DNA from 3 places in the Micrococcus sp. HMSC067E09 genome. Region 3 is predicted to be linked to each of the others. Evidence: predicted binding sites of a transcription regulator. Region 3 holds the regulator's gene; each other region holds the start of a gene.
What was found. Region 3 encodes HrcA, which represses chaperone genes, less so after heat shock. Its sites were predicted from a motif close to TTNGCACTCGNNNNNNNCGAGTGCNAA; they were not measured.
Positions count from the first base shown of each region.

Region 1: the regulator HrcA is predicted to act here: its motif matches at 5,480-5,506, upstream of groES (co-chaperone GroES).
Region 2: the regulator HrcA is predicted to act here: its motif matches at 9,482-9,508, upstream of groL (chaperonin GroEL).

Region 1 covers NZ_KV809417.1:83,516-94,682, forward strand. Annotated here, with positions in the region: gene HMPREF2863_RS02150 (class I SAM-dependent methyltransferase) at 1-1,183, shown strand, start outside; gene HMPREF2863_RS02155 (siderophore ABC transporter substrate-binding protein) at 1,405-2,439, shown strand; gene HMPREF2863_RS02160 (ABC transporter permease) at 2,436-3,524, shown strand; gene HMPREF2863_RS02165 (iron chelate uptake ABC transporter family permease subunit) at 3,517-4,590, shown strand; gene HMPREF2863_RS02170 (iron ABC transporter ATP-binding protein) at 4,587-5,342, shown strand; gene groES (co-chaperone GroES) at 5,636-5,932, shown strand; gene groL (chaperonin GroEL) at 6,040-7,644, shown strand; gene HMPREF2863_RS11990 (hypothetical protein) at 7,853-8,584, opposite strand; gene HMPREF2863_RS02190 (dicarboxylate/amino acid:cation symporter) at 8,911-10,359, opposite strand; gene guaB (IMP dehydrogenase) at 10,590-11,167, shown strand, end outside.
Region 2 covers NZ_KV809428.1:21,135-32,301, forward strand. Annotated here, with positions in the region: gene HMPREF2863_RS03610 (CoA-acylating methylmalonate-semialdehyde dehydrogenase) at 1-426, opposite strand, end outside; gene HMPREF2863_RS03615 (S8 family serine peptidase) at 798-2,780, shown strand; gene HMPREF2863_RS03620 (S8 family peptidase) at 3,248-4,720, shown strand; tRNA gene HMPREF2863_RS03625 (tRNA-Val) at 4,893-4,966, shown strand; gene HMPREF2863_RS03630 (threonine/serine exporter family protein) at 5,133-7,034, shown strand; gene HMPREF2863_RS03635 (uracil-DNA glycosylase) at 7,137-7,814, opposite strand; gene HMPREF2863_RS11420 (DUF3263 domain-containing protein) at 7,959-8,252, shown strand; gene HMPREF2863_RS03640 (LytR C-terminal domain-containing protein) at 8,259-9,338, shown strand; gene groL (chaperonin GroEL) at 9,650-11,167, shown strand, end outside.
Region 3 covers NZ_KV809443.1:26,749-35,324, forward strand. Annotated here, with positions in the region: gene HMPREF2863_RS07050 (PhoH family protein) at 1-938, opposite strand, end outside; gene HMPREF2863_RS07055 (16S rRNA (uracil(1498)-N(3))-methyltransferase) at 1,000-1,752, opposite strand; gene dnaJ (molecular chaperone DnaJ) at 1,754-2,878, opposite strand; gene hrcA (heat-inducible transcriptional repressor HrcA) at 2,982-3,995, opposite strand; gene HMPREF2863_RS07070 (DUF3097 domain-containing protein) at 4,180-5,049, shown strand; gene HMPREF2863_RS12350 (DUF4870 domain-containing protein) at 5,154-5,873, shown strand; gene hemW (radical SAM family heme chaperone HemW) at 6,071-7,351, opposite strand; gene lepA (translation elongation factor 4) at 7,355-8,576, opposite strand, start outside.

The DNA of each region.
Region 1 (11,167 bases), on a different contig from region 3:
GGCCGCCGTGCTCACCCAGCTGTCTCTGCGGGCGAAGGCCGCCGCCAAGTTGGGCCCGCAGGCCTGGGAGCTGCTGCTCACCCGTGACGGGCTCGAGCAGGCCACACGCCTGGTGGTGGCAGAGCACCACGCCTCCCGCCTGGCCGCAGCAGGGGTGCGGCATGTGGCGGACCTGGGCTGCGGCATCGGGGCGGACGCCCTCGCCTTCGCCCGCGCAGGCCTGCGCGTGACCGCGGTGGAGCGGGACGCCACGGTGGCCGCGGCCGCCGCCGCGAACCTCGCGGGCAGTCCCCGCGCCGAGGTCCTCCACGCTGACGGCATCGCCTGGGCGGCGGCCCATGCCGGGCAGGTCGATGCCCTCTGGCTCGACCCGGCCCGGCGTCAGGTCACCGGCGCCGCATCCGCCTCCCGGGTGTTCGATCCGGAGGCGTTCTCACCGACTCTGACCGACGTCTTCGCGCTCGCGGAGGCCGGTCACCGTCTGGCCGTGAAGCTCGGCCCCGGCCTGCCGCACGGAACCGTCCCCGCCGGTGCGGAGGCGCAGTGGGTCTCCGCGGACGGCGAGGTCACCGAGGTCTGCCTCTACACCGGCTCCCTGGCGCGCCCCGGTGTCCGCCGGGCCGCCCTGGTGCTGCGCACGCGCGGCGAGCGTGCCGGCGCCTCGGCGGAGATCGTCAGCGCCGTGGACCGGGACGGCTCGCCGGAGCTCGACGAGGTCGGCGAGGCGGGGCTGGCCGCCCTGCCCGGTGCCGTCCTCTACGAACCGGACGGTGCGGTCATCCGCGCCGGGCTCGTCTCCGACCTCGGTGCCCGCTGGCACGACGGCGGCCACCGCCCCCGGATGCTCGACGCCCACCTCGCGTACCTCGTCGCCGACGACGCGCTGCGGACCGGCCTCGCCGACGGCTACCGCATCGAGGCCGTCCACCCGCTGAACATCAAGCACCTCAAGCGGTGGGCCCGAGAGGCCGCAGTGACCCGTCTGGACGTGAAGAAGCGCGGCGTCTCGGTCACCCCGGAGCAGCTGCGAGCCCAGCTGCTGGGAGGCGGAGGGAAGAAGAAGGCGGCCAGGTCCAAGGCGGCGGCGGGGCCGTCGTCGGGACGGGCCGGGGGACGGCACGCGACGCTGGTGCTGGCCCGGGTCGGTGAGGCCAAGGTGGCTCTCGAGGTGACGCCGCTGTAGAGGCACGGCGTGGACTCCCTCGCCCGTCGGGCGCCGATTTTTCAGCACACGCCCAGGTCAGAAGGGGTTGATGTGACCTGCGGCAGTTCGTTTGGGTCAATACGAAACAGTCATGTACGCTAATCGGGCGAGGTAAGGCATGCCTGACCTAAGGGCCTCGTCATCACACTCATCAACCGCCGGACCTTGAATCCGGCCCGTCACGAAAAGGGACCACTTCCATGGCCTTCTTCCGCCAGCGCGCCACCGGCGCCCTCGCCCTCTCCGCCGCCGCCCTCCTGGCGCTGTCCGCCTGCGCAGGAGGGGACTCCGCCTCCACGAGCAGCGGCTCCTCCGCCTCCGCCTCGCAGGCAGAGCAGGGCACCCCCGCCGCCACCGTCACGGACATGGCCGGCGACGAGGTCACGCTGCCCGAGGACCCGAAGAGCGTCATCGCCACGGACAACCGCTCCTTCCGCACCCTGGACGACTGGGGCATCGAGCTCTCCGCCGCGCCTCGTGCGCTCATGAACGGCACGGGGGTCTCCTATGAGGAGAACGACGACGTCTACGACCTCGGCTCCCATCGCGAGCCGGACATGGAGGGCTTCGTCACCGCCGAGCCGGACCTGATCATCAACGGCCAGCGGTTCTCCAGCATGAAGGAGGACATCAAGGGCCTGGCCCCGGAGGCCGCCCTCGTGGACACGAACATCGACACCGAGGCCGAGGACTTCCGGATGGACGAGGCCCTGAAGCAGCACACCACCCTGCTCGGCGAGGTCTTCGGCCACCAGGACGACGCGAAGAAGCTGATCGAGGACTTCGACGCCTCCATCGAGCGCGCCAAGGACGCCTATGACAAGGACCAGACCGTGATGGGCCTGATCGCCTCCGGCGGCAACCTCGCCTACGCGGCCCCGAGCACCGGCCGCGCGGTCGGCCCGGTGTTCGACATCCTCGGCCTGACCCCGTCCTTGGAGCAGGACGGCTCGACCAACCACATGGGAGACGACATCTCGGTCGAGGCCATCGCGCAGTCGAACCCGGACTGGATCATCGTGATGGATCGCGACGCGGCCACGAGCGCCTCGAAGGAGGCGGACTACTCCACCGCGGAGGAGCTCATCAAGCAGTCCCCGGTCCTGAAGGACGTCACGGCGGTGAAGGAGGATCAGATCATCTACCTGCCGAACAACTTCTACCTCACTGAGGACATCCAGAACTACACGACCCTCATGAACGAGATCGCAGACGCGTTCGGGAGCAAGGCATGACCTCCGCTCACACGAGCACGCAGGCGCCGGGTCCGGCAGCGGACCCGGCGCTTCGCCGTGACCCCATGGCCCGCGCCGCGGACGGTGACGACCGCTTCTGCTGGGTCCCCCCGGTGCCGGCACGGCGGCCCAAGACCCGGTGGCAGCGCACCTGGCCCCTGCTGGTCGGTGGACTGATCACCCTGGCGGTGGTGGTGACGTCCCTCTTCGTGGGCGTCTACGACGTGGTCAACGCCGAGGGCGGCTGGGCGATGTTCCAGACCACCCGCGTCCCGCGCACGGTCTCCCTCGTGCTCGCCGGATCCGCGATGGCGATGGCCGGCCTGGTGATGCAGCTGATGACGCAGAACAGGTTCGTGGAGCCCACCACCACGGGCACCACCGAGTGGGCGGGCCTGGGCCTGCTCATCACGCTGATCCTGTTCCCGGGCGCCCCGCTGATGGTCCGCATGGTCGGGGCCATCGTGTTCGCGCTGGTGGGCACGCTCGTGTTCTTCCTCTTCCTGCGGCGGGTGACCCTGAAGTCCTCGCTGATCGTGCCGATCGTGGGCATCATGCTCGGCGCCGTCGTGGGGGCGGCCTCCACGTTCCTGGCCCTGGAGACGGACATGCTCCAGCAGGTGGGGCAGTGGTTCAACGGCTCCTTCACGTCCGTCGTCGGCAGCCGCTACCTGCCGATGTGGGCCACCCTCGTGGTCCTCGTGGCCGTGTTCGTGATCGCCGACCGCTTCACCGTGGCGGGCCTCGGCAAGGACATCGCCACGAACGTCGGCCTCAACTACACGGCGGTGGTCTTCACCGGCGTCACCATGGTGGCGCTGGTGACCGGCGTGACCACCGTGGTCATCGGCTCCCTGCCGTTCCTCGGGCTCGTGGTGCCGAACCTGGTGTCCATGGTCCGCGGCGACGACCTGCGGTCGAACCTGCCGTGGGTGTGCATGGTCGGCGTGTGGATCGTGGGCGTCTGCGACATCCTCGCCCGCGTGGTCATCGCCCCGTTCGAGGTGCCCGTGTCCGTCATCCTGGGCATCGTCGGCGCCGGCGTTTTCGTGTTCCTGCTCGTGAGGAGGCGCCGCGGTGCCTGACGTGCTCAAGACCTCCAGCGCCGGACCGGACTCCGTGCAGGCCCCCGCCTCCACGGCGGACAGGCCGCGCCAGTCCGGGCCGTTCACCGACTCCCGCCACCGCACCCGGTACATCCTGCTGGTCGCGGCGCTCGTGCTGGTCTCGGCCGGCTCCACCCTCGGCATCCTGCTCTGGGACAACAAGGCCGCCCCGGGCACCCGGGCCTTCGAGCTGATCGTCGGCATGCGCATGGACGCGCTGGTGGTGATCGCCGTCGTCGCGTTCTGCCAGGCCTTCGCCACGGTCTCCTTCCAGACCGCCACGGGCAACCGGATCATCACGCCCTCGATCATGGGCTTCGAAGCCCTGTACACGGTCATCCAGACCGCCACCGTCTTCTTCCTGGGCGCCGCGGGCCTGACGCTCTTCGCCGGGGGAGCGCAGTTCTTCCTCCAGGCCGGCGCCATGGTCCTGTTCGCCACGGCGCTCTACACGTGGCTGCTCTCCGGCCGGCTCGGATCGATCCACATCATGCTGCTGGTGGGCGTCGTGATCGGCGGCGGCCTCGGCTCGCTGTCCTCCTTCATGCAGCGCATCATGGACCCCAACGAGTTCGACCTGCTCACCGCCCGCCTGTTCGGCAACATCGGCAACGCGGACACGGCCAACCTGAAGTACGTCATCCCGATCGTCGCGGTGACCGGCCTGGTGATCTGGCTGCGGGCCCGCCGCATGAACCTGGTGGCGCTCGGTGCAGACGTGACCAACAACCTGGGGCTGAACCACAAGCGGGAGGTCATGGTCTCGCTCTTCCTGGTGTCCGTGCTCATGTCCATGACCACCTCACTGATCGGCCCGATGACCTTCCTCGGGTTCCTCGTGGCCACCCTGGCCTACTCGGCCACGGACACCTACGACCATCGGCTGGTGCTGCCGGTCGCGTTCCTCATCGGCTATGCGATCCTCTCCACCGCCTACTTCGTGCTGCGGCACGTCTTCTACGCCCAGGGCGCGGTGACGGTGATCATCGAGCTCGTGGGCGGACTCGTCTTCCTGTTCGTCATCATGCGGAAGGGCCGCCTGTGATCACCCTCGAGAACGTCTCCAAGACCTACGGCGCCGAGACGACCATCGGCCCGGTGTCCTTCGAGATCCCCGCCGGCGGCGTGACCGCCCTGGTCGGCCCCAACGGCGCCGGCAAGTCCACCGTGCTCACCATGATGGGCCGCCTCCAGGAGGTGGACTCCGGCACCATCACGGTGAACGGCAGGGACATCACCGGCACCTCGTCCCGGGAGCTGGCGAAGACCCTGGCGATCCTGCGTCAGGAGAACCACTTCATCACCCGCCTCACGGTCCGCCAGCTGGTGGGCTTCGGCCGCTACCCGTACTCCAGGGGCCGCATCACGGTGGAGGACGAGAAGTACATCTCCGAGGCCATCGACTTCCTCAATCTCACCGCGTATGAGAACCGCTACCTGGACCAGCTCTCCGGCGGTCAGCGCCAGCGGGCCTACGTGGCCATGGTGTTGGCGCAGGACACGGACTACGTGCTGTTGGACGAGCCGCTGAACAACCTGGACATGCAGCACTCGGTGCAGATGATGAAGCAGCTGCGCCGCACCGCGGACGTCCTCGGCCGCACCGTGGTGATCGTCATGCACGACATCAACTTCGCCGCCGCCTATGCGGACCAGATCGTCGCCATGAACGACGGCCGGGTCTCCACGGTCGGCACCCCGGCCGAGATCATGCGCCCGGACGTGCTCCAGGGCATCTTCCACACCCCCTTCGAGGTCGTGGACGGCCCGGCCGGCCCGCTCGCCGTCTACTACTGAGCACTGCGTCGGCGACGACGGCCCCCCTCCCCGTCCCTTCCTCCTCGCCCCGGTGCGGGGACGGACGGAGGCGAGGGGGCGTCGTCGTGCCCCGGCGAGGGCGCCGGCAGGCGCGCGTGCACGCCCTCAGCGGACAGCTGGCACTCGCCTTGACCGAGTGCCAGGCGGGTTCCTAGAGTCATGGGTGTTGGCACTCGGGCCCTCCGGGTGCCAAGAATCCAGAACACCTCTGCCATCCGGCACCCGCGACGACGGTTCGGCAGTGACGAGTCGAAGAAGAAGGAGTGTGCAGCATGTCTGTCTCCATCAAGCCCCTCGAGGACCGCATCGTTGTCCGCCCGCTCGAGGCCGAGCAGACCACCGCGTCCGGCCTCGTGATCCCGGACACCGCCAAGGAGAAGCCGCAGGAGGGCCAGGTCGTGGCCGTCGGCCCGGGCCGCGTCGCCGAGAACGGCAACCGCGTGCCGGTGGACGTCGCCGAGGGCGACGTCGTCCTGTACTCCAAGTACGGCGGCACCGAGGTGAAGGTGAACGGCGAGGAGTACCTGGTGCTCTCCGCCCGCGACGTGCTGGCTGTCGTCACCAAGTGACCCGCCGCGACGGGCCCGGCGAGCGGCGCGCACCGCACCGGTGCGCGCGCCCCGGGCCCCTCGCGTCTTCGCACCCTCTGACTCCCTGAATGAAAGGAGCGTCCGTCATGGCCAAGCAGCTGGCTTTCAACGACGACGCACGCCGCGCCCTCCAGGCCGGCATCGACAAGCTCGCCGACACCGTCAAGGTCACCCTCGGCCCCAAGGGCCGCAACGTCGTCCTGGACAAGGCCTGGGGCGCGCCCACCATCACCAACGACGGCGTGACCATCGCCCGTGAGGTGGAGCTGGACGACCCCTACGAGAACATGGGCGCCCAGCTCGCCAAGGAGGTCGCCACCAAGACCAACGACATCGCCGGCGACGGCACCACCACCGCCACCGTCCTGGCCCAGGCCCTCGTGAACGAGGGCATGCGCCAGGTGGCCGCCGGTGCCGCCCCGAACGAGGTCAAGAAGGGCATCGCGACCGCCGTGGCCGCCGTCGAGCGCCGCCTGCTCGAGAACGCCCGCCCGGTCGCGGGCAAGGAGGTGGCCCACGTGGCCGCCATCTCCGCCCAGAACGACGAGGTCGGCGAGCTGCTGGCCCGCGCCTTCGACACCGTCGGCACCGACGGCGTCATCACCATCGAGGAGTCCTCCACGACCTCCACCGAGCTGGACGTGACCGAGGGCATGCAGTTCGACAAGGGCTTCCTGTCCCCGTACATGGTGACCGACGCCGAGCGCCAGGAGGCCGTCCTCGAGGACGCCTACGTGCTCATCAACTCCGGCAAGATCTCCAACGTGCAGGAGCTGCTGCCCCTGCTGGAGAAGGTCCTGCAGTCCAACAAGCCGCTGTTCGTGATCGCCGAGGACGTCGAGGGCGAGGCCCTCTCCACCCTGGTGGTCAACAAGATCCGCGGCACCCTGAACGTGGTGGCCGTGAAGGCTCCGGGCTTCGGCGACCGCCGCAAGGCGATGATGCAGGACATCGCGATCCTCACCGGCGCCCAGGTGGTCTCCCCGGACCTGGGCATGAAGCTGGAGCAGGCCGACCTGGACGTGCTGGGCACCGCCCGCCGCGTCACCGTCACCAAGGACTCCACCACCATCGTGGACGGCGGCGGCGCCGCCGACGAGGTGGAGGCCCGTGTGGCCCAGATCAAGGCCGAGGCCGCCGCCACCGACTCTGACTGGGACAGGGAGAAGCTCCAGGAGCGCCTGGCCAAGCTCGCCGGCGGCGTCGGCGTGATCCGCGTGGGCGCCGCCACCGAGGTGGAGCTCAAGGAGCGCAAGCACCGCATCGAGGACGCCGTGTCCTCCACCCGTGCGGCCCTGGAGGAGGGCATCGTCGCCGGCGGCGGCACCGCCCTCATCAACGCCCTGGCCGTCCTGGACGAGGACGAGGCCGTCCAGGGGCTGACCGACGACGCGCTCGTGGGTGTGGACATCGTCCGCAAGGCCCTGAAGCAGCCGCTGCGCTGGATCGCCCAGAACGCCGGGGAGGACGGCTACGTGGTCGTCTCCAAGGTTGCGGAGATGGAGCCCAACCAGGGCTTCAACGCCAAGACCGGCGTGTACGGAGACCTGATCGCCGACGGCGTGGTCGACCCGGTGAAGGTGACCCGTTCGGCCCTGGCCAACGCCGCCTCCATCGCCGCCCTGGTGCTCACCACCGAGACCCTCGTGGCGGACAAGCCGGAGGACGACGAGGACGACCACCAGCACTGACGCCCGTCACGGCCTGCAGCAGCCGCGTCCGCTCGCGACGTCGCCCCCGTGCCATCCGTATCGATGGCGCGGGGGCGACCATCCTGCCGGTCCCGCAATACCCCGCTACTCCTTGAGCGAGGCTCGGCCGGCTCGACCACAGACGCAGACGACGAAGGGTCCCAGCAATTCCTTGCTGGGACCCTTCGTGGTGCTCAGGCTTGCCGTATCACCAGATGCCGTTGGTGGAGTTGGCGTACTGGATTCCGGAAGTGGTGTTTCCGCTCGTCCGGGAGTCGAGGGTCGCACCGGCGGCGAGCTGACCGGAGCCCTTGGGGCCGGTGTAGGACCAGACGACCGGGCTCGTCCACGTGCTGAGCTTCTCGTTGTAGTAGTCGATGCAGTCGGCCGAGACGCCCTTTTCCAGGAGCGACTCGAACGTGGGCGCATCTGAGCCGGTGCTCGGGGTCACCAGGAGCGCATCATGGATACGGCCCCGACCGGTGGCGCCGTCACCGAAGCCGATCGCGATGTCCGCCTCGTTGTCGCCCAGGCCGGCACCCGGAAGCTTGCCCGAGAAAGTCCACTGGATCTTCGCGTCTCGGCCACCGACGGGGACGGGCGAGGAGCCGCGTTCGGTCTGAGACCAGGTGCGCGAACCCCAGGAGGTGCGGACCCCGGTGATGTCACGCACGTTGGTCACGGAGAGCTCGTTCACGCGGACCACGTCGATGGCCACCTTGAGGGGGTTCGTCTTGGTGAACGTGTAGGTGCACCGGGAGAGGTTCTTGATGTTGACGTAGGCATCGGTGGCGAAGCCATCGCCAGCGTTGAGCGGCTGGTAGAAGTTGATCTCGAGCTTGAGCGGAGCTCCGTTGCACGTCAGTGCGGCGGTGGCGTCCGCGAAGGCCTGATCGATGATCGTCTTGCTCTCGGCCGTGCAGGTGGGGGAGGCGGCCATGGCGGGGGCCGCGGCGGCGACCGCGACGGGGGCACCGACCAGGCGATGCCCTGTGCGACGGAACGACGGGAAAGGTTCTCGGTCATGGGAATCCTTCGGGAATGGCAGGGAAACCGACGGATCGGGCCATCAGGGATGTATCTGACGCTTACGCCGTCGCCCCCAATGTACCCCACTCCCATAGCGAAAAGGTCTATGAATTCGCTATGAAGGCGCGGCTCGGTTGACGGGCGGGCCGGAAGGGCGGTGCCGGGGCCGGTCCGCGCAGGCGGCCCGGCGACGGCGGCCCGGCGACGGCGCGCGGGCGCCGTCGCCGCCGCCGTGCCTCAGCGAGCGGAGACGGGGGAGCGAGCATCATCGTGGCGGCGGGCGTCCACGATCTCCTCCTCGTCCTCCATGATGTCTGCGCGCTCGGCGTTGTAGCGGTCCAGGTCGAGGATGTGCTCCTGCTTGGCCACGAGTGCCGGGATGAGCGCCTGGCCGGCCACGTTGGTGGCGGTGCGGCCCATGTCCACGATCGGGTCCACGGCCAGCAGCAGGGCCATGCCCTCGAGCGGCAGCCCCGCGGTGGACAGGGTCAGCGTGAGCATCACGGTGGCGCCGGTGGTGCCCGCGGTGGCGGCCGAGCCCAGGACGGAGACCAGGACGATCAGCGCGTACTGGCCCAGCGAGAGGTCGATGCCGAAGAACTGCGCCACGAACAGGGCGGCGATCGCCGGGTAGATCGAGGCGCAGCCGTCCATCTTGGTGGTGGCGCCCAGCGGCACGGCGAAGGAGGCGTAGCCGGTGGGGACGCCGAAGTTCCGCTCGGCCACGCGCTGGGTCACCGGCAGGGTGCCGATGGAGGAGCGGGACACGAACCCGAGCTGCACCGCGGGCCACACGCCGGAGAAGTACTGGCGCACCGAGAGGCCGTGCAGCTTCGCCAGGGCCGGGTAGAGCACGAAGAGCACCAGGGCGAGGCCGAGGTAGATCGCGACCACGAACTTCACCAGCGTGCCCATGGTGGTCCAGCCGTAGGAGGCCACCGCGTTGCCGAGCAGGCCCACGGTCCCCAACGGGGCCAGACGGATGATCCACCACAGGACCTTCTGGATCACGGCCAGCACGGAGCGGGAGAAGGACAGGAACGGCTCGGCCTTCGCGCCGACCTTGAGCGCTGCCACGCCGACGGCGATGGAGACGACCAGCACCTGCAGCACGTTGAAGTCCGGCGAGACGGAGACGGCACCGGACTCGGCCACGGACGCGGAGGCCTCCAGGCCGAGGAAGTTCGCCGGGATCAGGCCCTTGAGGAAGTCGAGCCAGCCGACCTCGCGGGCGGTGTAGTCGGTGGGGGCCTGCTGTCCGGTGCCGACGCCCGGCTGCACCACGGCGCCGACGGCGACGCCGATCAGCACGGAGACCAGCGAGGTCAGGGCGAACCAGAGCAGGGTCTTCGCCGCCAGGCGGGCGGCGTTGGTCACCTGCGCCAGGTTGGCGATCGAGGCGACCACCGCGAAGAACACGAGCGGCACCACGGTGGCGCGCAGCAGGGAGATGTAGGACGAGCCCAGGGTGGCCAGGCCCTCGCCCAGCCACGTGGGGGTGTCCTCGGTGTGGCCGGTGGCGCGGGCGAGCAGGCCCAGGGCCAGGCCCACCACCAAGGCGATGAGGATCTGCGGGCCGAAGCGCGTGTACCACGCGGAGGGTCGGGGGCGGTCGGAGGCACGCGCGGCCGCCTGCTCGGGGGCGTCCGAGCGCGGGGGCGTGGGGGAGGCGTTCTGCGAAGTCATCGGGCGACGATAGGCCGGGTGCGGGGCAGGGAGCGGCCGGGGGGTCATCCAGGGCAACAGTCGTGATCGTGGACACCAGGCGACGTGCTCGGGCCGTCGGGCGGGCCGACGGCGGCAGGTGAGCTTCCCCACCCCACGGCCGCCCCGTGTGTGCGCGGTCGTAGACTGTCAGGCACCGGTGCTGCGCGCCGGTGCCTGATGCCGTCTCCCGCTCGAAAGGTTCTGCGCCCGTGAACGTCACGTCCTCTGGTCCGTCGCCGGATCCCGTCGCCACCGCCGCCGACCCGTTCGGGTTCTTCGGCCTCACCTACGACGACGTCCTGCTGCTGCCGAACGCCACGGACGTCATCCCGGCCGACGCCGACACCTCGACGCGCCTGACCCGGCGGATCAGCCTCAACATCCCCATCATCTCTGCGGCGATGGACACCGTGACCGAGGCGCCGCTGGCCATCGCCATGGCCCGCCAGGGCGGCATGGGCATCATCCACCGCAACCTGTCCATCGAGGACCAGGCCTCCCACGTGGACCGCGTGAAGCGCTCCGAGTCCGGCATGATCACCGACCCGGTGACCATCGGCCCGGACGCCTCCCTCGCCGAGCTGGACGAGCTGTGCGCCCGGTACCGCGTCTCCGGCCTGCCGGTGGTGGCCGAGGACCGCACCCTGCTGGGCATCATCACCAACCGGGACACCCGCTTCATCCCGCAGGAGGAGTGGCAGACCCGCACGGTCGAGACCGCCATGACCCGCATGCCGCTGGTCACGGCCCGTGAGGGCATCTCCCGCGAGGAGGTGCTCGAGCTCTT
Region 2 (11,167 bases), on a different contig from region 3:
GTCCACGCCGCGGCCCACCTCGGAGGAGAACTCACCCTTGAGCAGGTGCGGGGCGCCGGCGGCGAACTCGACCACCTCGACGCCGCGCTGGATGTCACCGTGGGCGTCCGGCACGGTCTTGCCGTGCTCCCGGGCGATGGAGCGGGCCAGCTCGTCCGCGTTCTCGTTGATCAGGCGGACCCACTCGAGCAGGATGCGGCCGCGGCGCTGCGGGTTGATGGTGGACCAGGTCTGGAAGGCCCTCTGGGCGGACTCCACGGCCTCGGCCACGCGCTCGGCGCCGCCCAGCGACACCTGGGCGGACACCTCGCCGGTGGCGGGGGTGAAGACGTCCTGCGTCGGCTCGCCGGTGCCCTCGACACGCTGGCCGTCGATGAAGTGGGGGATCAGGGTGGTCATGGTGCGCCGTCCGTTCTGCTCGTCCATGAGCGTTCGATTCCGGAAGATCTGAGGCGGCCGGCCCTGTCCGCAAACACTGCGGAGGCGGGGTGTGGGCCACGTCTCAGGACGACCATACGCCCTCGAGGCGTCCAGGACACTTTTATGTCCGACTTTCGGAACCGCCGGGCTGATATGGACGTAGGTGCAGCGATCTGTCCGAAGGTGCCGCCGCCTGTCCGATCGTGCCATCGACAGGCACCATGGGACGACGTTTCTCGACGATCGTCCAGGAACGCCCTGCCCTGCTTTCCGGCCTGGTCAGCGGCGCCTACTGTTATCCACATCACCACCGGACCGGGGGGACGCAAGGGTTGCGGCGGTGTGCCATCATCACCTCTTCCATCAGGAGAACCATCATGGTGAAGACGACCATGACCACCGCCGAAGACCGCCCGACCCGCCGTCTCGGCGCCGCTCTGGCAGCCGCCGTCGTCGCCGGCTCCGCCCTCGCGGCCACTCCGGCCGCCACCGCCACCGAGGTCCCGGCCCCCGCCGAGAAGGCCCCGATCCTGGCGACCCCCGTCGCTGACCTGGCGGCCCGGGGCATGGAGGTCCCGGATCCGAACGCGGACGGCTATGACAAGTTCATCGTCACCTACAAGGAGACCGCCTCTGCGGCCGCCACCGCACAGGGCCGTGCCCATGCCTGGGGCAAGGCCGCGAAGCAGGCCGGCGTCTCCGTGAAGGAGCTGCGCGCCACCGCCGTGGGCTCCCGTGTGATCAAGGCGGACAAGAAGCTGTCCCAGGCCGAGTCCGCGGAGTTCATGGAGACGCTCAAGGCCGATCCGGCCGTCGAGTCGGTCGAGCCGGACGTCATCTTCACCGCGGCCCTTGACCCGAAGGACGCCCTCTACAACCAGCAGTGGGGGTTCCACGGCGCCAACGGCATGCGCGTCCCCGGCGCCTGGGACCACTCCACCGGCTCCGGCGTCACGGTCGGCATCATCGACACCGGCCAGACCAGCCACCCCGACCTGGACGCGAACACCGTCCCGGGCTACGACTTCATCTCCGACCCGGGGAACGCCCGTGACGGCGACGGCCGTGACGCGGACCCGACCGACGAGGGCGACTGGTCCGTCGCCGGCGAGTGCAACTCGCCCTACGCGTCCGACTCTTCCTGGCACGGCAGTCACGTGGCCGGCACCGTCGGCGCCGTGGCGAACACCGAGGGAGTCGTGGGTGTGGCTCCGGATGTGAAGCTGCAGCACGCCCGCGTGCTCGGCAAGTGCGGCGGCTCGCTGTCCGACATCGCCGATGCGATCGTCTGGGCTTCGGGCGGATCCGTGCCCGGAGTCCCGGACAACCAGACCCCGGTGGACGTCATCAACATGTCCCTCGGCGGCTCCGGTGCCTGCAGCGCGACCTATCAGAACGCGATCGACTCGGCCGTGTCCCGCGGCGTCCCGGTCGTGGTCGCCGCCGGCAACGACAACAGGGACGCCTCCGGGGCCACCCCGGCCAACTGCGACAACGTCATCACCGTGGCCGCCTCGGACTCCAGCGGCAACCGTTCCTCGTTCTCCAACTACGGATCCCCTGTGGACGTGACGGCCCCCGGCACGGACATCATCTCCACCGTGAACGCCGGCAAGACCACCCCGAGCTCCTCGACCTACGCCGCCTACAACGGCACCTCCATGGCCACCCCGCACGTGGCCGGCGCGGTAGCGCTGATGCTGGCCAAGGACGGCTCCCTCACCCCGGCCGCCGTCGAGTCGGCGCTGAAGGACAACGCCCGTTCCATGCCGGGATCCTGCTCCGGCGGCTGCGGCGCAGGCCTGGTGGATGCCGCCACGACCCTCGCCTCTCTGGGCGGCGGCTCGGACCCTGCTCCGGAGCCGGAGCCGGAACCGGAGCCGGAGCCGGACCCGGACCCGATCGGCGGGGAACTGCTGACCAACGGCGGCTTCGAGCAGGGTGCCACCGGGTGGCTCGGCACCGGCAACTCCACCCCGGTGTACTCCGCGGCGGGCTCCCACTCCGGCAACTACCACGCCGCCATGAACGGACTGGGCTACCGCAACACCGCCACCATCGAGCAGCGGGTGTCCCTGCCGGCCGGCACGACCTCGACCCTGTCCTACGCCCTGCGCGTGGACTCGAACGAGGGCACCTCCGCCGCCTATGACCGCATGAGCGTGATGGTCAACGACGGCATCGCCTCCTACACGCTGAAGACGCACTCCAACATGGAGCAGGGCCGCGGGTACGCGACCCACACCGCGGACCTGTCCCGCTTCGCGGGCAAGGACGTGACCGTGTTCTTCCGTGGCGAGGAGGATGCGTACTCCGCGACCGTCTTCCGTCTGGACGACGTCTCGCTGACCGCCCGCTGAGTCTGCTGACGCGTCGGTGACGCCGCAGGTCCCGCCGGCCTGCACTGACCCGACGGCCCGGCCCGGGGAGCGCCCGCTCCCCGGGCCGGGGTCGTCTGTGCCGGCGCCTGATGTCAAGTACCCCTAGTGCCCGACGACGGCCGCCCACCCCGCGGGGGTGCGCGGCCGTCGTCGTGGGTGCCCCTCCGGCACCACGGTGCCGGTCACGGTGTACCGGCGTGCAGGCGGACCGTCCCGGCCGACGGGACCAGGGTGCTGACCGTCGGTGCCGCCGGACGTCGACGACCGTGCCGGGATCCGGCACCAAGGTGCCGGATGTGCGCCCGAGGATTGAAAGTGACCTGGCTCACCTGCCTAGCGTGAGGGCATCGCCGGACGTCGCGGCGAGGGGAGCTCCCCCAGGGGAGTTCAGGCCGCGACGGACGGAAGCAACCAGATCACCGATCACCTGTCAGAGGAGAAGCCCGATGGCTGCCCACCGAGACAACACCCGCAAGACCGCCCGCCGCGCCGGCGCCCTGCTCGCCGCCGCAGCGCTGGGAGGCAGCGCGTTCGCCGCCGCCCCGGCCCTCGCCGACCAGATCGCGGCCCCGGCCGAGAAGGCCCCGACCATCGCCACCCCGGTTGCCGACCTCGTGGCCCAGGGCATGGCGGCCAAGGACCCGAACGCGGACGGTTACGACAAGTTCATCGTGACCTACAAGGAGGGTGCGCAGGCCGCGACCACCTCCCAGGGCCGCGCGAACGCCTGGGGCAAGGCCGCCAAGGCCGCCGGAGTCTCCGTCAAGGAGCTGCGCGCCACCGCCTCCGGCTCCCACGTCGTGCAGGCGGACAAGAAGCTGGACCAGGCCGCCTCGAAGGCCTTCATGCTCCAGCTGGCCGCGGATCCGTCGGTCGAGTCCGTCGAGCCGGACGCCATCATGACCGTCGCCGCATCCACCCCGTCCGATGCCCTGTACTCGGAGCAGTGGGGCTTCCACGGGGAGAACGGCATGAACGTCGAGGGCGCCTGGGACGCCGGCACCGGCGAGGGCTCCACCGTCGCCGTGCTGGACACCGGCATCGTGGACCACCCGGACCTGAACGCCAACGTCTCCGGCGGCTATGACTTCATCTCGGACGCGGACTCCGCCCGTGACGGCGACGGCCGTGACGCGGACCCGAGCGATGAGGGTGACTGGATCGAGTACGGCGAGTGCAACGCCATGATGGAGTCCGGCTCCTCCTGGCACGGCACCCACGTGGCCGGCACCATCGGTGCGGTCGCGGACACCGAAGGCGTGGTGGGCGTGGCCCCGGACACCACCATCCAGCCGGTCCGTGTGCTCGGCAAGTGCGGCGGCTCCCTGTCTGACATCGCCGACGCGATCGTCTGGGCCTCGGGCGGGTCCGTGCCGGGCGTCCCGGACAACCCCGAGCCGGCCGATGTGATCAACATGTCCCTGGGAGGCTCCGGCATGTGCGGCACCGCCTACCAGAGCGCCATCGACCAGGCCGTGGCCAACGGCACCACCGTCGTGGTCGCCGCAGGCAACGAGTCCCAGCCGGCCGCCAACTCCCGCCCGGCCAACTGTGACAACGTGGTCACCGTGGCCGCCTCCGACGAGCAGGGCTCCAAGGCCTCCTTCTCGAACTACGGCGACGCCGTGGACGTGACCGCCCCGGGCGCGGAGATCATCTCCACCGTGGACTCCGGCACCACCACCCCGGCCGGCGCGGACTACGCCGCCTACCAGGGCACCTCGATGGCCGCCCCGCACGTGGCCGGTGTGGCCGCCCTGCTGGTCGCCAACGGCACTGCCGACCCGGCCGCCGTCGAGCAGCAGCTGAAGGACACCGCCCGCACCATGCCCGGCACCTGCGCCGAGGGCTGCGGTGCCGGCCTCGTGGACGCTGCCGCGGCACTGGGCGGCTCGGACGTCGGCGGCCGCCCTGAGTGATCCGCTGACCTGACACACCGATTCCCCTCGGCGTGAGGGGCGGGGCGGGGACCTGGCGGTCTCCGCCCCGCTCCGTGCCCGGGGCAGGGCCCGGTCGACGGTTTGGACGACCGCCGGGACATCGTGTATATTTCAGCAAGTTGCTCCGCCCGCTGTGGAGGAGTCAGACCAAGGATCTTTAGCTCAGTTGGTTAGAGCGTTCGCTTCACACGCGAGAGGTCGCTGGTTCGAGTCCAGTAAGATCCACCGCCGCGAGGCCCTCCGCCACGGAGGGTCTCGCTTTTTTCGTGGAGGTGCCTTCCGTGGAGGCGCCCAGGGCGACGGCCGCACCGGGCCCGGCCCGCGCCACGTGCCCGGCGCACATGGTGTACTGGACCGCGTCAGCGGAGCCCAGCAGAGGCAGGAGGTCACGGTGTCACAGGATCCCCAGCAGGAGTCCTTCGACCCGCGCATCCCGGAGGCGCCCGTCGAGGTCTCGGCCATCCCCGTCATCCGGCCCGCCCACGCCGATTCCGACCCCGTCACGTCCCCGGCCCCGGCCGTCCCGGACGCCGCCCTCGACCCCGTGGAGACGGATGCGGCCACCGGCATGGTGGAGATGTCCACCGAGCCGGTGGCGGACTCGCCCCTCACCCAGCCGCCGCTGTCCGAGCCGGTGACCACCTCCGTGCTGGCCCCTGCCGACGGCAACGGCCGCGTCCCTGCCCCGCAGGCCGTCCCCGACCCGGACGCCAACGCCCTCGAAGCGTTCGCCGACGCGGCCCTGCACGAACCCCAGCTCGAGGAGTCCGGCTTCGCCGACGCCCCGTTCGCGGTTCCGGGAGAGCGGTCGCGGGGCCGCCGCCTGCCCCGTCCGCGGCTGCGCCGTTCTCCCAAGCCCGCGGCGGACCCAAATCCAGACCGGGTCGTCTACGGCGAGCACATGCCCACCCAGGCGATCGCCCTTGTGGAGCGCCTCGGCAGCTCCGCCTACGGCCGCCGTATGCGCTCCCGGCTCAGCGCCCGCAAGGCCGATCAGGACGCGGCCGTGGACGCCCGCACCACCCTGGACTTCGCCCTCAAGCTCGGTGAGACGATGTTCAGCTTCGGGGCGAGCTCCATGGACGTGGAGTCCTCGATCATCGTGGTCACCCAGGCGTTCGGCATCCACGAGATCGAGATCGACCTGACGAACCAGGCGATCTCCCTGAACTACGCCCCGGACTCCTCACGGGGAGAGGTGCCGTACACGCTGCAGCGTGTGGTGCGCTCCTGGTCCACGAACTTCGCCGGCCTCGGCCTGCTCCACCGACTCGTGGAGGAGATCGCCGACGGGGAGACGACCCGTGCCGAGGCGCAGCGCCGCCTCGTGGAGATCCGGCGCACGCCCAAACCGTTCCCGGCCTGGTCCGAGGTCATCATGGCCGGCGTCTTCTGCGGCCTGTTCGTGCCGTTCATCGGCGGCACGTGGCGAGGGGCACTGGTGGGCATGGTGTCCACATGGATCGTGTTCTGGCTGAAGATCAAGGTGGAGAAGCGCGGGCTCCCGGAGATCTTCAGCACCATGCTCGGCAGCTTCCTCGCCACCACGATCGCGCTGACGCTGCACGCGGTGAATGTGGGCATCGACCCGTCCCTGGTGATCGCCGGCGGCATCATGATCCTGCTGCCGTCCTCCCGCTTCGTGGCCGCCGTGCAGGACGCCATCAACGGCTTCCCCCTCACCGCGGCAGGCCGCCTGACCTCCGCGCTGCTGGGCTACATGGGCCTGATGGGCGGCATCATGATCGGCGTCATCGGCTCGGAGATCGCAGGCCTGCCGACGTTGGACCTGGCCGAGGCGCCGACGGGATCGGAGCTGCCGGCCATCGTCCTGATGCTGCTCGTGGCCTGCGCTGCGATGTCCGACTCGATCGTCGAGCAGGCCACATGGAAGGCACTGATCGCCTCCGGGCTGGTGGCCTCCGCCGCCTACGGCGTCTGGCTGCTGTTCGACGGCATCGGCACGGGCCCGCGCCTGACCCCGGCGATCGCCGCCATGGCGGTGGGCTTTCTGGGCCGCATCGCGGCCCTGCGTCTGGGCTTCCCGCAGATCGTGGTGGTGCTGCCCAGCATGCTCTTCCTGCTGCCCGGTCTGGCGATCTTCCGTGCTCTCTACGAATTCACGGTGGAGTCCGGCTCCACCCTGCTCGGCGTGGCCGGCATCTTCAATGCGACCGTCGTGGTGGCCGCGATTGCCGGCGGCGTGGTCTTCGGCGACATCCTCGCCCGGCCGCTGACAGACCGGATCTTCGTGGGGTCGCGGCCGGCCACCGGCGCCGGCCACGTCCGCTGACCGGAGGCCGCCGCCCGGACCCGGCCGTCGGGTCGGGTGCGCCTGCAGGCGGCGGCGCGTGCCGTCGTCGGGGCGGACAGGGGACGACGACGGACGCCCGCCTCAGGCGGGCAGGCTCCAGTCCACCGGCTGCGCACCGTGCTCCGTCAGCCACGCATTGGCCCGGCTGAACGGCCGCGAGCCGAAGAACCCGCGGTGGGCGCTCAGGGGAGACGGGTGCGGGGACTCGACGACGCCCACCCCGTGTGCACGCAGCGGCGCGGCGAGCCGGCGGGCGTCGGCGCCCCAGAGCAGGGCGACCAGCGGAGCGTCACGCTCGGCGAGGGACTTCACCGCGGTCTGCGTGATCTGCTCCCAGCCGATGCCGCGGTGCGAACCCGGGGAGCCGGCAGCCACGGTGAGGCAGCGGTTCAGCATGAGCACTCCGCGCTCGGTCCACGCGGTGAGGTCGCCGTGCTCGGGTGGGGTGACGCCGAGGTCGTCGGCGAGCTCGCGGTAGATGTTGACCAGGGAGCGGGGGAGCGGCCGGACATCCGGGGCGACGGCGAAGCTCATGCCGATCGGATGCCCCGGCGTGGGGTAGGGGTCCTGGCCGAGCACGAGCACGCGGACGTCGTCGAACCGCTGACGGAAGGCCCGCAGCACGTTCTCCGGGGCCGGCAGGATCTGCTCGCCGGCGGCGCGGCGGGCGCGCAGCTGTTCGGCGACGGCGGCGAAGGCGGCGTCGTGGTCGGCGAACACCCGGGCCCAGCCCGGCTCCAGCGGCGCGATGAGGTCCATCCCGCCAGGCTATCCGGACACGGTCTGCGCTCGCCTGCGGCAGGCCGTCCGGCAGTCCGCGGGCGCGACGGGCTTCCGGTACGTGTGCCGCGCCACGGTGACACGTCCGCCGAGGTGGGGGCGGGGGAACGTACCATGTGGGACATGCCGACGACCCCACGAGACGAGCTCACCCCGCTGGAGCGGGAGGTGCTCGAACTCGAGGACCTGCGCTGGCGGTACCCGGGGGCCAAGGACCAGGCCATCCGCGAACGATTGGGACTGACCCCCACCGCCTACTATCAGATGTTGAACGGCCTGCTTGATCGGGAGGCCGCGCTCGCCTGCAGGCCCCTCCTCGTTCAGCGGCTTCGCCGCAGGCGAGGGACCCGTCGACGTGCCGGACGACCTGCCCGACCGGCCGCCTCTACTTCCCCCACTGTCGCCCAGGAGACCTGATTCACGATGGCCTACACGCCTGATCGCTTCGACGACGTCCCCGAGTACACGGACCAGCGCGGCGCTCACCGCGACCACTTCGAGGGGGCGGCGGCCGCCGGTGCCGGCGTCCGTCCGTTTCTGCTCATCGCCGTGGCCGCCATCTTGGTGGGCCTGTTCGTGGGCGTTGCCCTTCCGTTCCTCCAGCGCGGGGACGACTCCACCACCGCCGACGCCACCGCGTCCGTGACCGCCACTGCGTCCGACGATGCCGCCTCCGCCTCTGGTGACGACGAGCGCGAGGGCACGGCCGCCTCCGAGACGGAGGAGGCGAAGAAGTCCGAGGACGCTGAAGAGTCGAAGAAGGCGGAGGCGTCCACGAAGGCAGAGGAGTCCCGCAAGGCGGAGGCGTCGAAGCGGGCCGAGGAGTCGAAGCAGGCCGAGGAGTCCCGCAAGGCCGCCGAAGAATCCAAGCAGGCTGAGGAATCGAAGAAGGCCGAGGAATCGAAGCAGGCGGAGGAGTCCCGCAAGGCGGAGGAGTCGAAGAAGGCCGAGGAGTCCCGCGAGGCTGCCGCCGCTGCCGCTGAGGAGTCCCGTAAGGCGGAGGAGTCGAAGAAGGCTGAGGAGTCCCGCGCCGCCGAAGAGTCGAAGAAGGCTGAGGAGTCCCGTAAGGCGGAGGCGTCGAAGCAGGCCGACGAGTCCCGCGCCGCCGCCTCGCGTGCCGCAGAGGAGTCCCGCAAGGTCGCGGAGGCCCGCGAGGCCGAGGCATCGAAGAAGGCCGAGGCGTCGAAGAAGGCTGAGGCGTCGAAGAAGGCTGAGGCATCCAAGAAGGCGGAGGCGTCGGTCAAGAAGAATCGCGTGGTCGTCTACAACGCCACCCGCGTCAACAAGCTCGCCGCCGGCTACGCCGACCGGCTGGAGAAGGCCGGCTTCACCAACGTGACGGCGGAGAACTGGAACGGCTACGGCCTGAGCAGCTCCGCGGTGCTGTACAACCAGTCCTCGTTCAAGGGCACCGCCGAGGCGGTCGCCAAGGAGCTGGGCATCCCGGCGTACCAGACCCCCAACCTGAAGCTGAACGGCGTCGCGGCAGTCATGTTCAAGTGACCGACGCCTGATCCCTGTGCCGGCCCGGCCGGCGCGGATCGCCTCCGGCGCCCCGTCCACCCGCTCTCCGGCGGGCAGGCGGGGCGCTGTTGCGCCGTCAGCGGACCTTTTGCACTCACCGAGCGAGAGTGCTCATAATGGCTTTAGCACTCCGGTGTGCCGACTGCCAGCCGCGTCCCGCGGCAGACCAGGGCGCATGCGGAGCAGGACCTGACAGCGGTGAGGCGCTCCCGGTGGGACGCCGTCCGTCGCGGGCACTGCACAGGTCACCGACCGCTGAGAACGCAGCCGTCCAGAAAGGACATGCAGACATGGCCAAGACCATCGCATTTGACGAAGAGGCACGCCGCGGCCTGGAGAAGGGGCTGAACACCCTGGCCGACGCCGTGAAGGTGACCCTGGGCCCCCGCGGCCGCAACGTCGTGCTGGAGAAGAAGTGGGGCGCGCCCACCATCACCAACGACGGCGTCTCCATCGCCAAGGAGATCGAGCTCGAGGACGCATACGAGAAGATCGGTGCCGAGCTCGTCAAGGAGGTCGCCAAGAAGACCGACGACGTGGCCGGCGACGGCACCACCACCGCCACCGTGCTGGCCCAGGCCCTGGTCCGTGAGGGCCTGCGCAACGTGGCCGCCGGTGCCGACCCTATGGCCCTGAAGCGGGGCATCGAGAAGGCCGTCGAGGCCGTCACCTCCGAGCTCCTGGGCGCCGCCCGCGAGATCGAGACCAAGGAGCAGATCGCCGCCACCGCGTCGATCTCCGCCGCCGACGAGCAGATCGGCTCCCTCATCGCCGAGGCCCTGGACAAGGTCGGCAAGGAGGGCGTCATCACCGTCGAGGAGTCCAACACCTTCGGCCTCGAGCTCGAACTCACCGAGGGCATGCGCTTCGACAAGGGCTACATCTCCGGCTACTTCGTCACCGACGCGGACCGCCAGGAGACCGTCCTCGAGGACCCGTACATCCTGATCGTCAACTCCAAGATCTCCACCGTGAAGGACATGGTGTCCGTCCTGGAGAAGGTCATGCAGTCCGGCAAGCCGCTGCTGATCATCGCCGAGGACGTCGAGGGCGAGGCCCTGGCCACCCTCGTGGTCAACAAGATCCGCGGCACCTTCAAGTCCGTCGCCGTGAAGGCCCCGGGCTTCGGCGACCGCCGCAAGGCCATGCTGGCCGACATCGCGATCCTCACCGGCGGCCAGGTCATCTCCTCCGAGGTCGGCCTGTCCCTGGAGACCGCGACCCTGGACATGCTGGGCCAGGCCCGCAAGGTCGTCGTCACCAAGGACGAGACCACCATCGTCGAGGGTGCCGGCGACGCCGACCAGATCGCCGGCCGCGTCTCCCAGATCCGCTCCGAGATCGAGAACACCGACTCGGACTACGACCGTGAGAAGCTGCAGGAGCGCCTCGCGAAGCTGGCCGGCGGCGTGGCCGTCATCAAGGCCGGTGCCGCCACCGAGGTGGAGCTCAAGGAGCGCAAGCACCGCATCGAGGACGCCGTCCGCAACGCCAAGGCGGCCGTGGATGAGGGCATCGTCGCCGGCGGCGGCGTGGCCCTGATCCAGGCCGGCGCCAAGGCCTTCGACGGCCTGCAGCTCGAGGACGACGAGGCCACCGGCGCGAACATCGTGAAGGTCGCCATCGAGGCCCCGCTGAAGCAGATCGCCCTCAACGCCGGCCTGGAGCCGGGCGTTGTGGCGGACAAGGTCAAGGACCTCCCGGAGGGCAACGGCCTCAACGCCGCCACCGGCGAGTACGAGGACCTGCTGGCCGCAGGCATCAACGACCCGGTGAAGGTGACCCGCTCTGCCCTGCAGAACGCCGCC
Region 3 (8,576 bases):
ATCCCGTCCACTCCTTCCAGCACCTCCACGGCCTGGGCCAGGCCGGAGGCGGTCCCGCGCGGCAGGTCCACCTGGGAGGTGTCTCCGGTGATGACCATGTGCGCGCCGAAGCCGAGGCGGGTGAGGAACATCTTCATCTGCTCGCCGGTGGTGTTCTGTGCCTCGTCGAGGATCACGAACGCGTCGTTCAGGGTGCGGCCGCGCATGTAGGCCAGCGGAGCCACCTCGATGGTCCCGGCCTCCATCAGCCGCAGGATGGACTCGGGCTCCACCATGTCATGCAGCGCGTCGTAGAGCGGGCGCAGGTAGGGGTCGATCTTCTCGGACAGCCCGCCGGGCAGGTAGCCCAGGTGCTCGCCGGCCTCCACCGCGGGGCGGGTGAGGATGATCCGGTTGACCTCCTTGGCCTGCAGCGCCTGCACGGCCTTGGCCATGGCCAGGTAGGTCTTGCCGGTGCCGGCCGGGCCGATGCCGAACACGATGGTGCTGCCGTCGATGGCGTCCACGTACTCCTGCTGGTTCACGGTCTTCGGCCGGATCGTGCGGCCGCGGCCGGACAGGATGGAGGCGCGGGAGACGGCGGTGGCCGGGGCGCGGCCGCCGCGCACGAGGGTCACCACCTGCTCCATGGTGTCCGCGGTGACGGGGATGTCCTTGTGGGCGATGCCGCGCAGGTCCTCCACGATCCGGCGCACCCCGGCGACCTCGGCGGGCGGGCCGTCCAGCCCGAGCTCCTGGTCCCGGACGGAGACCTCGACCTGCGGGTACACGCCGGCCAGGATCCGCAGCAGGGCGTCCTGGGGTCCGAGCGTGCGGACCATCAGGTCCGAGGACGCGAAGTGGACGCTGTGGTGGCCGGTGGGGACGGTGGGACGGGTCTCGGCGTGAGAGGACGTCACGATGGGGTTCATCACCTCGGGGTTCGCAGGTGCTGTCAGGGGCATGCAGGACGCCTGTGCCGCAGGCGGCAACGTGGCGCGTCCGCTCATTCTACGTGCGTCACCAGCGTCCGAGCAGGTGCTGGAGGACGGCGATGGCGGCCGGTCCCGCCGTGGAGGACCGCAGCACGTTGGTCCCGAGAAGCCGCAGCTGCACGCCGGCGTCCGTGAGCGCATCGAGCTCGCCGGCGGAGATCCCGCCCTCCGGGCCCACCACCAGCACGATCCGCTCCGCCTCGGACCAGTCCGCCGCGTCCGCGGCGGTCAGCCCCTGCGTCGCGTCCTCATGCAGGACCACGACGACGGTCCCCTCCGTGACGAGGTCCCTCACCGAGGCGCCGGTGACGGTGGGCTCCAAGACAGGAATGCGGGCCCGGCGGGCCTGCTTGGCGGCGGCGTGGAGGGCATCGGCCCACTTCTGCCGGGCCTTGGCCTCCCTGGGGCCGCGCCAGCGCACGATCGCCCGCTCGGACTCCCACGGGACCACGGCGTCCACGCCGAGCTCCGTGGCCGTCTGCACCGCAAGGGTGTCCCGGTCCCCCTTGGCCAGAGCCTGCACGAGCACCAGTTCCGGGCGCTGTGCCGGGACGTCCTCGACCTGGTCCACGGTGACGGTGACCGAGTCCTTCTCCGCCGCGGCCACGGTCCCGTGGGCGCGCCGGCCCACGGTGTCGGCCACGAGGATCGGATCCCCCGGTCCCAGGCGCATGGCGCCGGCGGCATGGCGCGCCTCGGCCCCGGTGAGAGTCACGGACGAGCCGGGGCGGCCGTCGTCGAGGTCCCCGGGCGCCACGTAGAACAGGTGCGCAGTCACGTCAGAGGTTCTTCAGGTTCTCGCGGATCCGGGCGAACATCGACTTCTGGTGCTTGGCGCCGTGGACGACCTCCTCGCCGCGCAGCTCGGCCAGGCGCTCCATGAGCTCGCGCTGCTCCGAGGTGAGGTCGGTGGGCGTGGCGACGAGGACGTTCACGCGCAGGTCTCCGCGGCCGACGCCGCGCAGTCGCCCCACACCCAGGCCCTTGAGGACCTCCACGTGGCCGGGCTGGGTGCCCTCGGCCAGGGTCACGGTCTGGGGGCCGTCCAGGGTGTCCAGGGTGACGGTGGTGCCGAGGGCCGCGGCGGCCATCGGAACGGTGACGGTGGTGGACAGGTTGTCACCCTCACGGGCGAAGGTGGCGTCCGGGGCCACGACGATCTCCACGTAGAGGTCACCGTGGGGACCGCCGCCGGGGCCGGCTTCGCCGCGGCCTGCCAGGTGGATCCGCGTGCCGGTGTCCACGCCGGCCGGGACCTTGATGGTCAGCGGCTTCCGGGCGCGCACACGGCCCTGGCCGTGGCACTCGTGGCACGGGCTCGGCAGGGTGGTGCCCATCCCCTGGCAGCCGGGGCAGGCCTCGGTGGTCATGATCGTGCCCAGCACGGACCGCACCGGGCGCTGGATCATGCCCTGGCCGTGGCAGGTGGAGCAGGTCTCCGGCGAGGTGCCGGGCTCGCAGCAGGAGCCGTTGCAGGCCTCGCACGTCACGGCCGTGTCCACCTGCAGGGTGGTCTCGGCGCCGAACACGGCGTCCTTGAGGGAGATCTGCGCGCGGATCTGCGCGTCCTGGCCGCGGCGGGTGCGGGAGGCCGGGCCGCGCTGGCCGCCGGCGGCGCCCATGAACGTCTCGAAGATGTCCGCGAAGCCGAAGCCCCCGGAGCCCTGGCCGAAGCCACCGAACCCGGCATTGCCGTTCTCGTTGCCCGTGGAGTCGTAGTTGCGGCGCTTGTCCGGATCGCTGAGGACCTGGAAGGCGTGGGAGATCTGCTTGAACCGGTCCGCAGCCTCCTCGCCCGGGTTCACATCCGGATGGTACTTGCGGGCCAGCTTCCGGTACGCGCGGCGGATCTCCTCCTGGGAGGCGTCGCGGGACAGGCCGAGCGTCTCGTAGTGGTCGGACACGGTGGGGACTCTTCCTTCCAGAAGACTTCAGATGGGGTTTCGAGGATGCGGTGAGGGGCCGTCGTCGGGACGCGGCGAGGCCCCCCCGATGAGGCGGCGACCCTCAGGTGCTGAGGATCCGGGAGAGGTAGCGGGCGATCGCACGGACCGCGGCCATGGTGCCCGGATAGTCCATGCGGGTGGGGCCCACGACCCCGAGCTTGGCGACCGCGCCGGGCCCATAGGAGGCGGCCACCACGGAGGTGTCGGCCAGCGAGCCGGCGTTCTCCGAGCCGATGCGGACCGAGAGGCCGGACACGTCCTGTTCCATCTCCGTGAGCAGCCGCAGGAGCACCACCTGCTCCTCCAGCGCCTCGAGGATGGGGCCGATGGACTGCGGGAAGTCGCCGTGGGTCCGCGCGAGGTTGGCGGTGCCCGCCATGACGATGCGGTCCTGGCGGCCCGCCTCCAGCAGCTGGCGGACGGCGGCGGTGAGCGTGTCCGCCAGCGGACGGTCCTCCGGCGGGACGGACAGCACGGCCGTGTCCAGGACGGCGGAGGCCTGAGCAGGCGTGAGCCCGTCCAGCGACTGCAGCAGGACCTGCTTGAGCGCGGCGAGGGTGGCGTCCTCGGCCTCGTGCTCCGTGGCGACCACACGCTGGTCCACCCGCCCCGTGGAGAGGATCAGGACCACCAGCACGCGGGCCGGCGCCAGGGAGACCAGCTCCAGGTGCCGTACGGTGGAGCCGTCCTCATGGGGGAACTGTGCGATGGCCACCTGCTGGGTCAGCTGCGCCAACAGCCGGACCGCGTTGTCCATCATCTGCTCCATGTCCGCCTCCGGCTCCAGCAGCGCCTTGACGGCACGGCGCTCGGCGGCGGACAGGGGCTTCACCTCGGAGAGGCGGTCCACGAACACGCGGTAGCCCTTGTCCGTGGGGATGCGGCCGGCCGAGGTGTGCGGAGCCATGATGAGGCCCTCCTCCTCCAGGGCCGCCATGTCGTTGCGGACCGTGGCCGAGGAGACGCCCAGGCCGTGACGCTCCACCAGCGCCTTCGAGCCGACCGGCTCGCGCAGGGCGACATAGTCCTCCACGATGGCCTGCAGCACCTGCATGCGGCGCGGCTGTTCGCTCATCGGGACCGGACTCCTCTCCTGATCTGGTGGGCTCGGGGTGCAGGCGCCTGGTGCCTCGGCATGGCCGACCGGCTGGCACTCTCCGGGTTCAAGTGCTGATCCTACGGCGATCCGGCCGCGAGTTCACGGCGCGTCGGCGCGGGTTCGCTCACAGCGGGCAGTGACGTGGCTAGGGTCTGCTGGCATGGACTGGAACAGCTGGGGACCCGGACCCGCCGACGCACTGAAGCGACCCGCCGGCACGCGGGCCAAGACCGTCGGCGCCGCGCCGGGCACCGTGGTGGAGGACGTCGCCACCGGATTCGTCGGAGGCGTGCTGCGTGTGGAGCGCGCCGGCGGCGTGCACGTGGTGGTGCTGGAGGACCGCCACGGGAAGACCAGGTCCTTCCCGCTGGGCGGCGGCTTCTGGATCGACGGCGAACCCGTGACGCTCGTGCCGGAAGCCCGTGCCAACGGGCCGGCGAAGAGGACCCCGCAGCGCACCGCATCCGGATCAGTGCGCGTCGGGAACAGCCGGGCGCGCACGGCGCGGGCGTCGCGCATCTGGGTCGAGGGCGCACACGATGCCGAGCTGGTGGAGAAGGTCTGGGGCGAGGACCTCCGCCACGAGGGCATCGTGGTGGAGCCCCTGCACGGCGTGGACGACCTCGCCGGGGCCATCGCCGACTTCGGGCCGTCCGGCCGGCGCCGCCTGGGCATCCTGGTGGACCACCTGGTGCCCGGCTCCAAGGAGGAGCGCATCGCGGCCGATGCGATGCGGACGCCCGGAGCGGCCGGCAACGTGCTGATCCTCGGCCACCCCTACGTGGATGTCTGGCAGGTCATCAAGCCACAGGTCATCGGCATCCAGGCCTGGCCCGTGGTGCCCAAGGGGCAGGACTGGAAGACCGGCATCCTCAAGGCACTGGGCTGGCCGCATCGCACCAAGGAGGACGTGGGCCTGGGCTGGAAGCGGCTGCTGGCCCAGGTCCGCACCTACGCCGACCTCGAGCCCTCTCTGCTGGGACGTGTGGAGGAACTCATCGACTTCCTCACCGAGCCCGGGACCGCCTGAGCGATAGACTGACGCAGAATCGGCCCCTGACCGCGGGGCGCCCGGCCGGCAGACAGGGGCGCACCGTCGGTCTCCGGCCAGCCCCCGACCCTTCGAGGAGTACCGTGGCGAAGCCCGACCGCAGCGCACCCCGACGCCTCCCCGAGCCTGCTGCCGAGCAGGGCCCGGCCAGCGGCGCGGAGCAGGCGGAGACCGCAGCGGCGTGCTCGGCCCCTCAGCCGGACCGCGCCCCCAGCGGCCGCGTCCGCCCCAAGCCCGCCTCCGCCCGCCACGCCGCGGGCCCTGCCGCCGCCGAGGACTCCCGACGGGCCACGCCCGAGGCACCGGCGCCCAAGCACGCCGCTGCCGTGGCCGGTGGGGGCACTGCCGTGAAGACCAAGACCGAGGCTCCGGACGAGCCGCGCCCCGCCCGTCCCGTGCGCCCGGCCAAGAAGCAGCGGGCCGCCCGCCGTCCGTCGTGGGTGGAGGCCTCCTCCGGCCCCGGCGCCCCGCTGACCGCCAAGCAGGACCGTGAGCGGGCGACCCTGGCCCACTTCGGCGTGGCCGTCGGCTTCATGGTCCCGCTGGCCGTCTGGCTGCTCTACCGTGACCGCGGCCCCTTCACCGCCCAGGAGGCCAAGGAGGCGCTGAACTTCTCCGTCCCGCCGACCCTGCTCATGGGCGTGTTCTTCTTCCTGGGACAGCTGCCCGTCCTCGGCCCGGTGTTCGCCGTCATCGGTGCGCTGCTCTGGATGGTCATGGCCTTCTACGGCATCCTCGGCGGCTCCCAGGTGAACAAGGGCCGCCCCTACAGGTACCCGTTCAACCTGCGCATCCTGCGCTGACCGCGCCGGCCAGAGACGAACGGCGCCCGCCCGCGGCGTTGCGGGGATGCAACACGGCCACGGCGTTGTGGGGATGCAACACGGCCACGTTCTTCGATCTCAACACCGTGTCTTGCCCTCACATCGCCGGGGCGGGGCGGGGCGGGTGAGACCTTGCCTCACATCGCAAGGCCGGGCGGGGACGGCGACTCGGCCGCTCAGAAGCCGGCGAGCTCGCGCACGATGTGGTCGTTGCGCAGCCGCCCCTGCAGGGTCGGAACGATCCGGCCGGCCTGGGCCAGGCCGCCGTCGATCAGGCCCGCGGCGATCAGCTGCGGGATGCGGGCACGGGCGGCCGCACCCCCGTCCTCGGCCTGCTCCAGCACCCGCACGTCCAGGCCCTCGACCATGCGGACGTGGAGCATGACCTGCTCCAGCAGGCGTGCCTCGGCGTCCGGCACCTCGCGTCCCACGGCCGGGGTCACGCCGGTGGCCAGGCGCTGCGCGTAGGCCGCCGGGTGCTTGGCGTTCCAGAACCTGACGCCGGCCACGTGCGAGTGGGAGCCGGGGCCGATGCCCCACCAGTCCATGTCCCGCCAATAGGCCACGTTGTGCTCCGCGCGGTGTGCCCCGGTCTCCTGAGGGTCGTGCGCCCAGTTGGAGACCTCGTACCAGCGGAAGCCGGTAGCCTCCAGCAGCTCGTCCGCCAGCAGGTACTTGTCCGCCTGGTCGTCCGGGTCCACGTCGGCCACCTGCCCGCGCGCCACCTGGGCGCCGAACTTGGTGCCCTCCTCCACGATCAGCGAGTAGGCGCTGATGTGGTCCGGGCGGCAGTCGATCGCCGTCTCCACGGTGGTCCGCCAGTCCCCGAGCGACTCCCCCGGCGTGCCGTAGATCAGGTCCAGGGACACGTCCAGGCCGGCGGCCCGCGCCGCCTCCACGGCGGCCGGGATGTTCTCCGGTCGGTGGGTCCGCTCGAGCGTGGCGAGCACGTGCGGGACCGCAGACTGCATCCCCACGGACACGCGGGTCACGCCCCCGGCGGCCAGCTCACGCAGATAGGCCTCGTCGACGGTGTCGGGATTGGCCTCCACCGTCACCTCGGCTCCGTCGACCATCCCGAACGCCTCGCGCGCGGCGTCCAGGATCCGCACCAGGTGCGCCGCCGGCAGCAGCGTCGGCGTGCCACCGCCGAAGAACACGGTGTGCAACGGCCTTGCCGGCACCTCGGAGTCCTCCAGCGCTCTGCGTGCGAACCCCACCTCCGCCAGGGCCGTGTCCACGTAGTCGCCGCGCGAGGCGCCGGGGCCGAGGTCCGGGGCGGTGTACGTGTTGAAGTCGCAGTAGCCGCAGCGCACCGTGCAGAAGGGCACGTGCACGTACAGGCTGAAGGTCCTCGGTACGCCCGCGGCGAGGGACCGGCGGACCGCCTCCCCGCACGAGGAGGGGAGGCGTCCGTCGTCGGGGACGGGGTCACCGAGCGGCAGGACGGCGGGCACGCGTTACTTCTTGCCCTTGTCCGCGGACGAGGAGTCCGAGGACAGCGCGGCGATGAACGCCTCTTGCGGGACCTCCACGGTGCCCACCATCTTCATGCGCTTCTTGCCCTCCTTCTGCTTCTCCAGCAGCTTGCGCTTGCGGGAGATGTCGCCGCCGTAGCACTTGGAGAGCACGTCCTTGCGGATCGCGCGGATGTTCTCGCGGGCGATGATGCGCGAGCCGATGGCCGCCTGGATGGGCACCTCGAACTGCTGCCGCGGGATCAGCTCCTTGAGCTTCGCGGTCATCATGGTGCCGTACGAGTAGGCGAAGTCGCGGTGGGTGATCGCGGAGAACGCGTCCACCTGGTCGCCCTGCAAGAGGATGTCCACCTTGACCAGGTCCGCGGCCTGGTCGCCGTCCGCGCCCCAGTTCAGGGAGGCGTAGCCCTTGGTGCGGGACTTCAGGGAGTCGAAGAAGTCGAACACGATCTCCGCCAGCGGGATGCGGTAGCGGATCTCCACGCGCTCCTCGGACAGGTAGTCCATGCCCTGCAGGTGGCCGCGCTTGGACTGGCACAGCTCCATGACGGCGCCGATGAACTCGGCCGGCACGATGATCGTCGCCGCGGCCATGGGCTCACGGACCTCGTGGATCTTGCCCTCCGGGAACTCGGACGGGTTGGTCACCTCCACCACGGTGCGGTCCTCGGTGGTGACCTGGTAGACCACGTTCGGCATGGTGGAGATCAGGTCCAGGTCGAACTCGCGCTCCAGCCGCTCGCGGACGATCTCCAGGTGCAGCAGGCCCAGGAATCCCACGCGGAAGCCGAAGCCGAGCGCCACAGACGTCTCGGGCTCGTAGTTCAGGGCGGCATCGTTGAGCTTGAGCTTGTCCAGCGCGTCGCGCAGCACCGGGTAGTCCGAGCCGTCGATGGGATAGAGGCCGGAGAACACCATCGGCTGCGGGTCCCGGTAGCCGCCGATCTCCTGCTCGGCCGGGTCCGACTCCAGGGTGACGGTGTCGCCCACCTTGGACTGGCGCACGTCCTTCACACCCGTGATGAGGTAGCCCACCTCGCCGACACCGAGGCCTTCGGTCGGCTGCGGCTCAGGGGAGGACACGCCGATCTCCAGCAGCTCGTGGGCGGCACCGGTGGACATCATGCGGATCTTCTCGCGCGGGGTCAGCCTGCCGTCCACCACGCGCACATAGGTGACCACGCCGCGGTAGGTGTCGTAGACC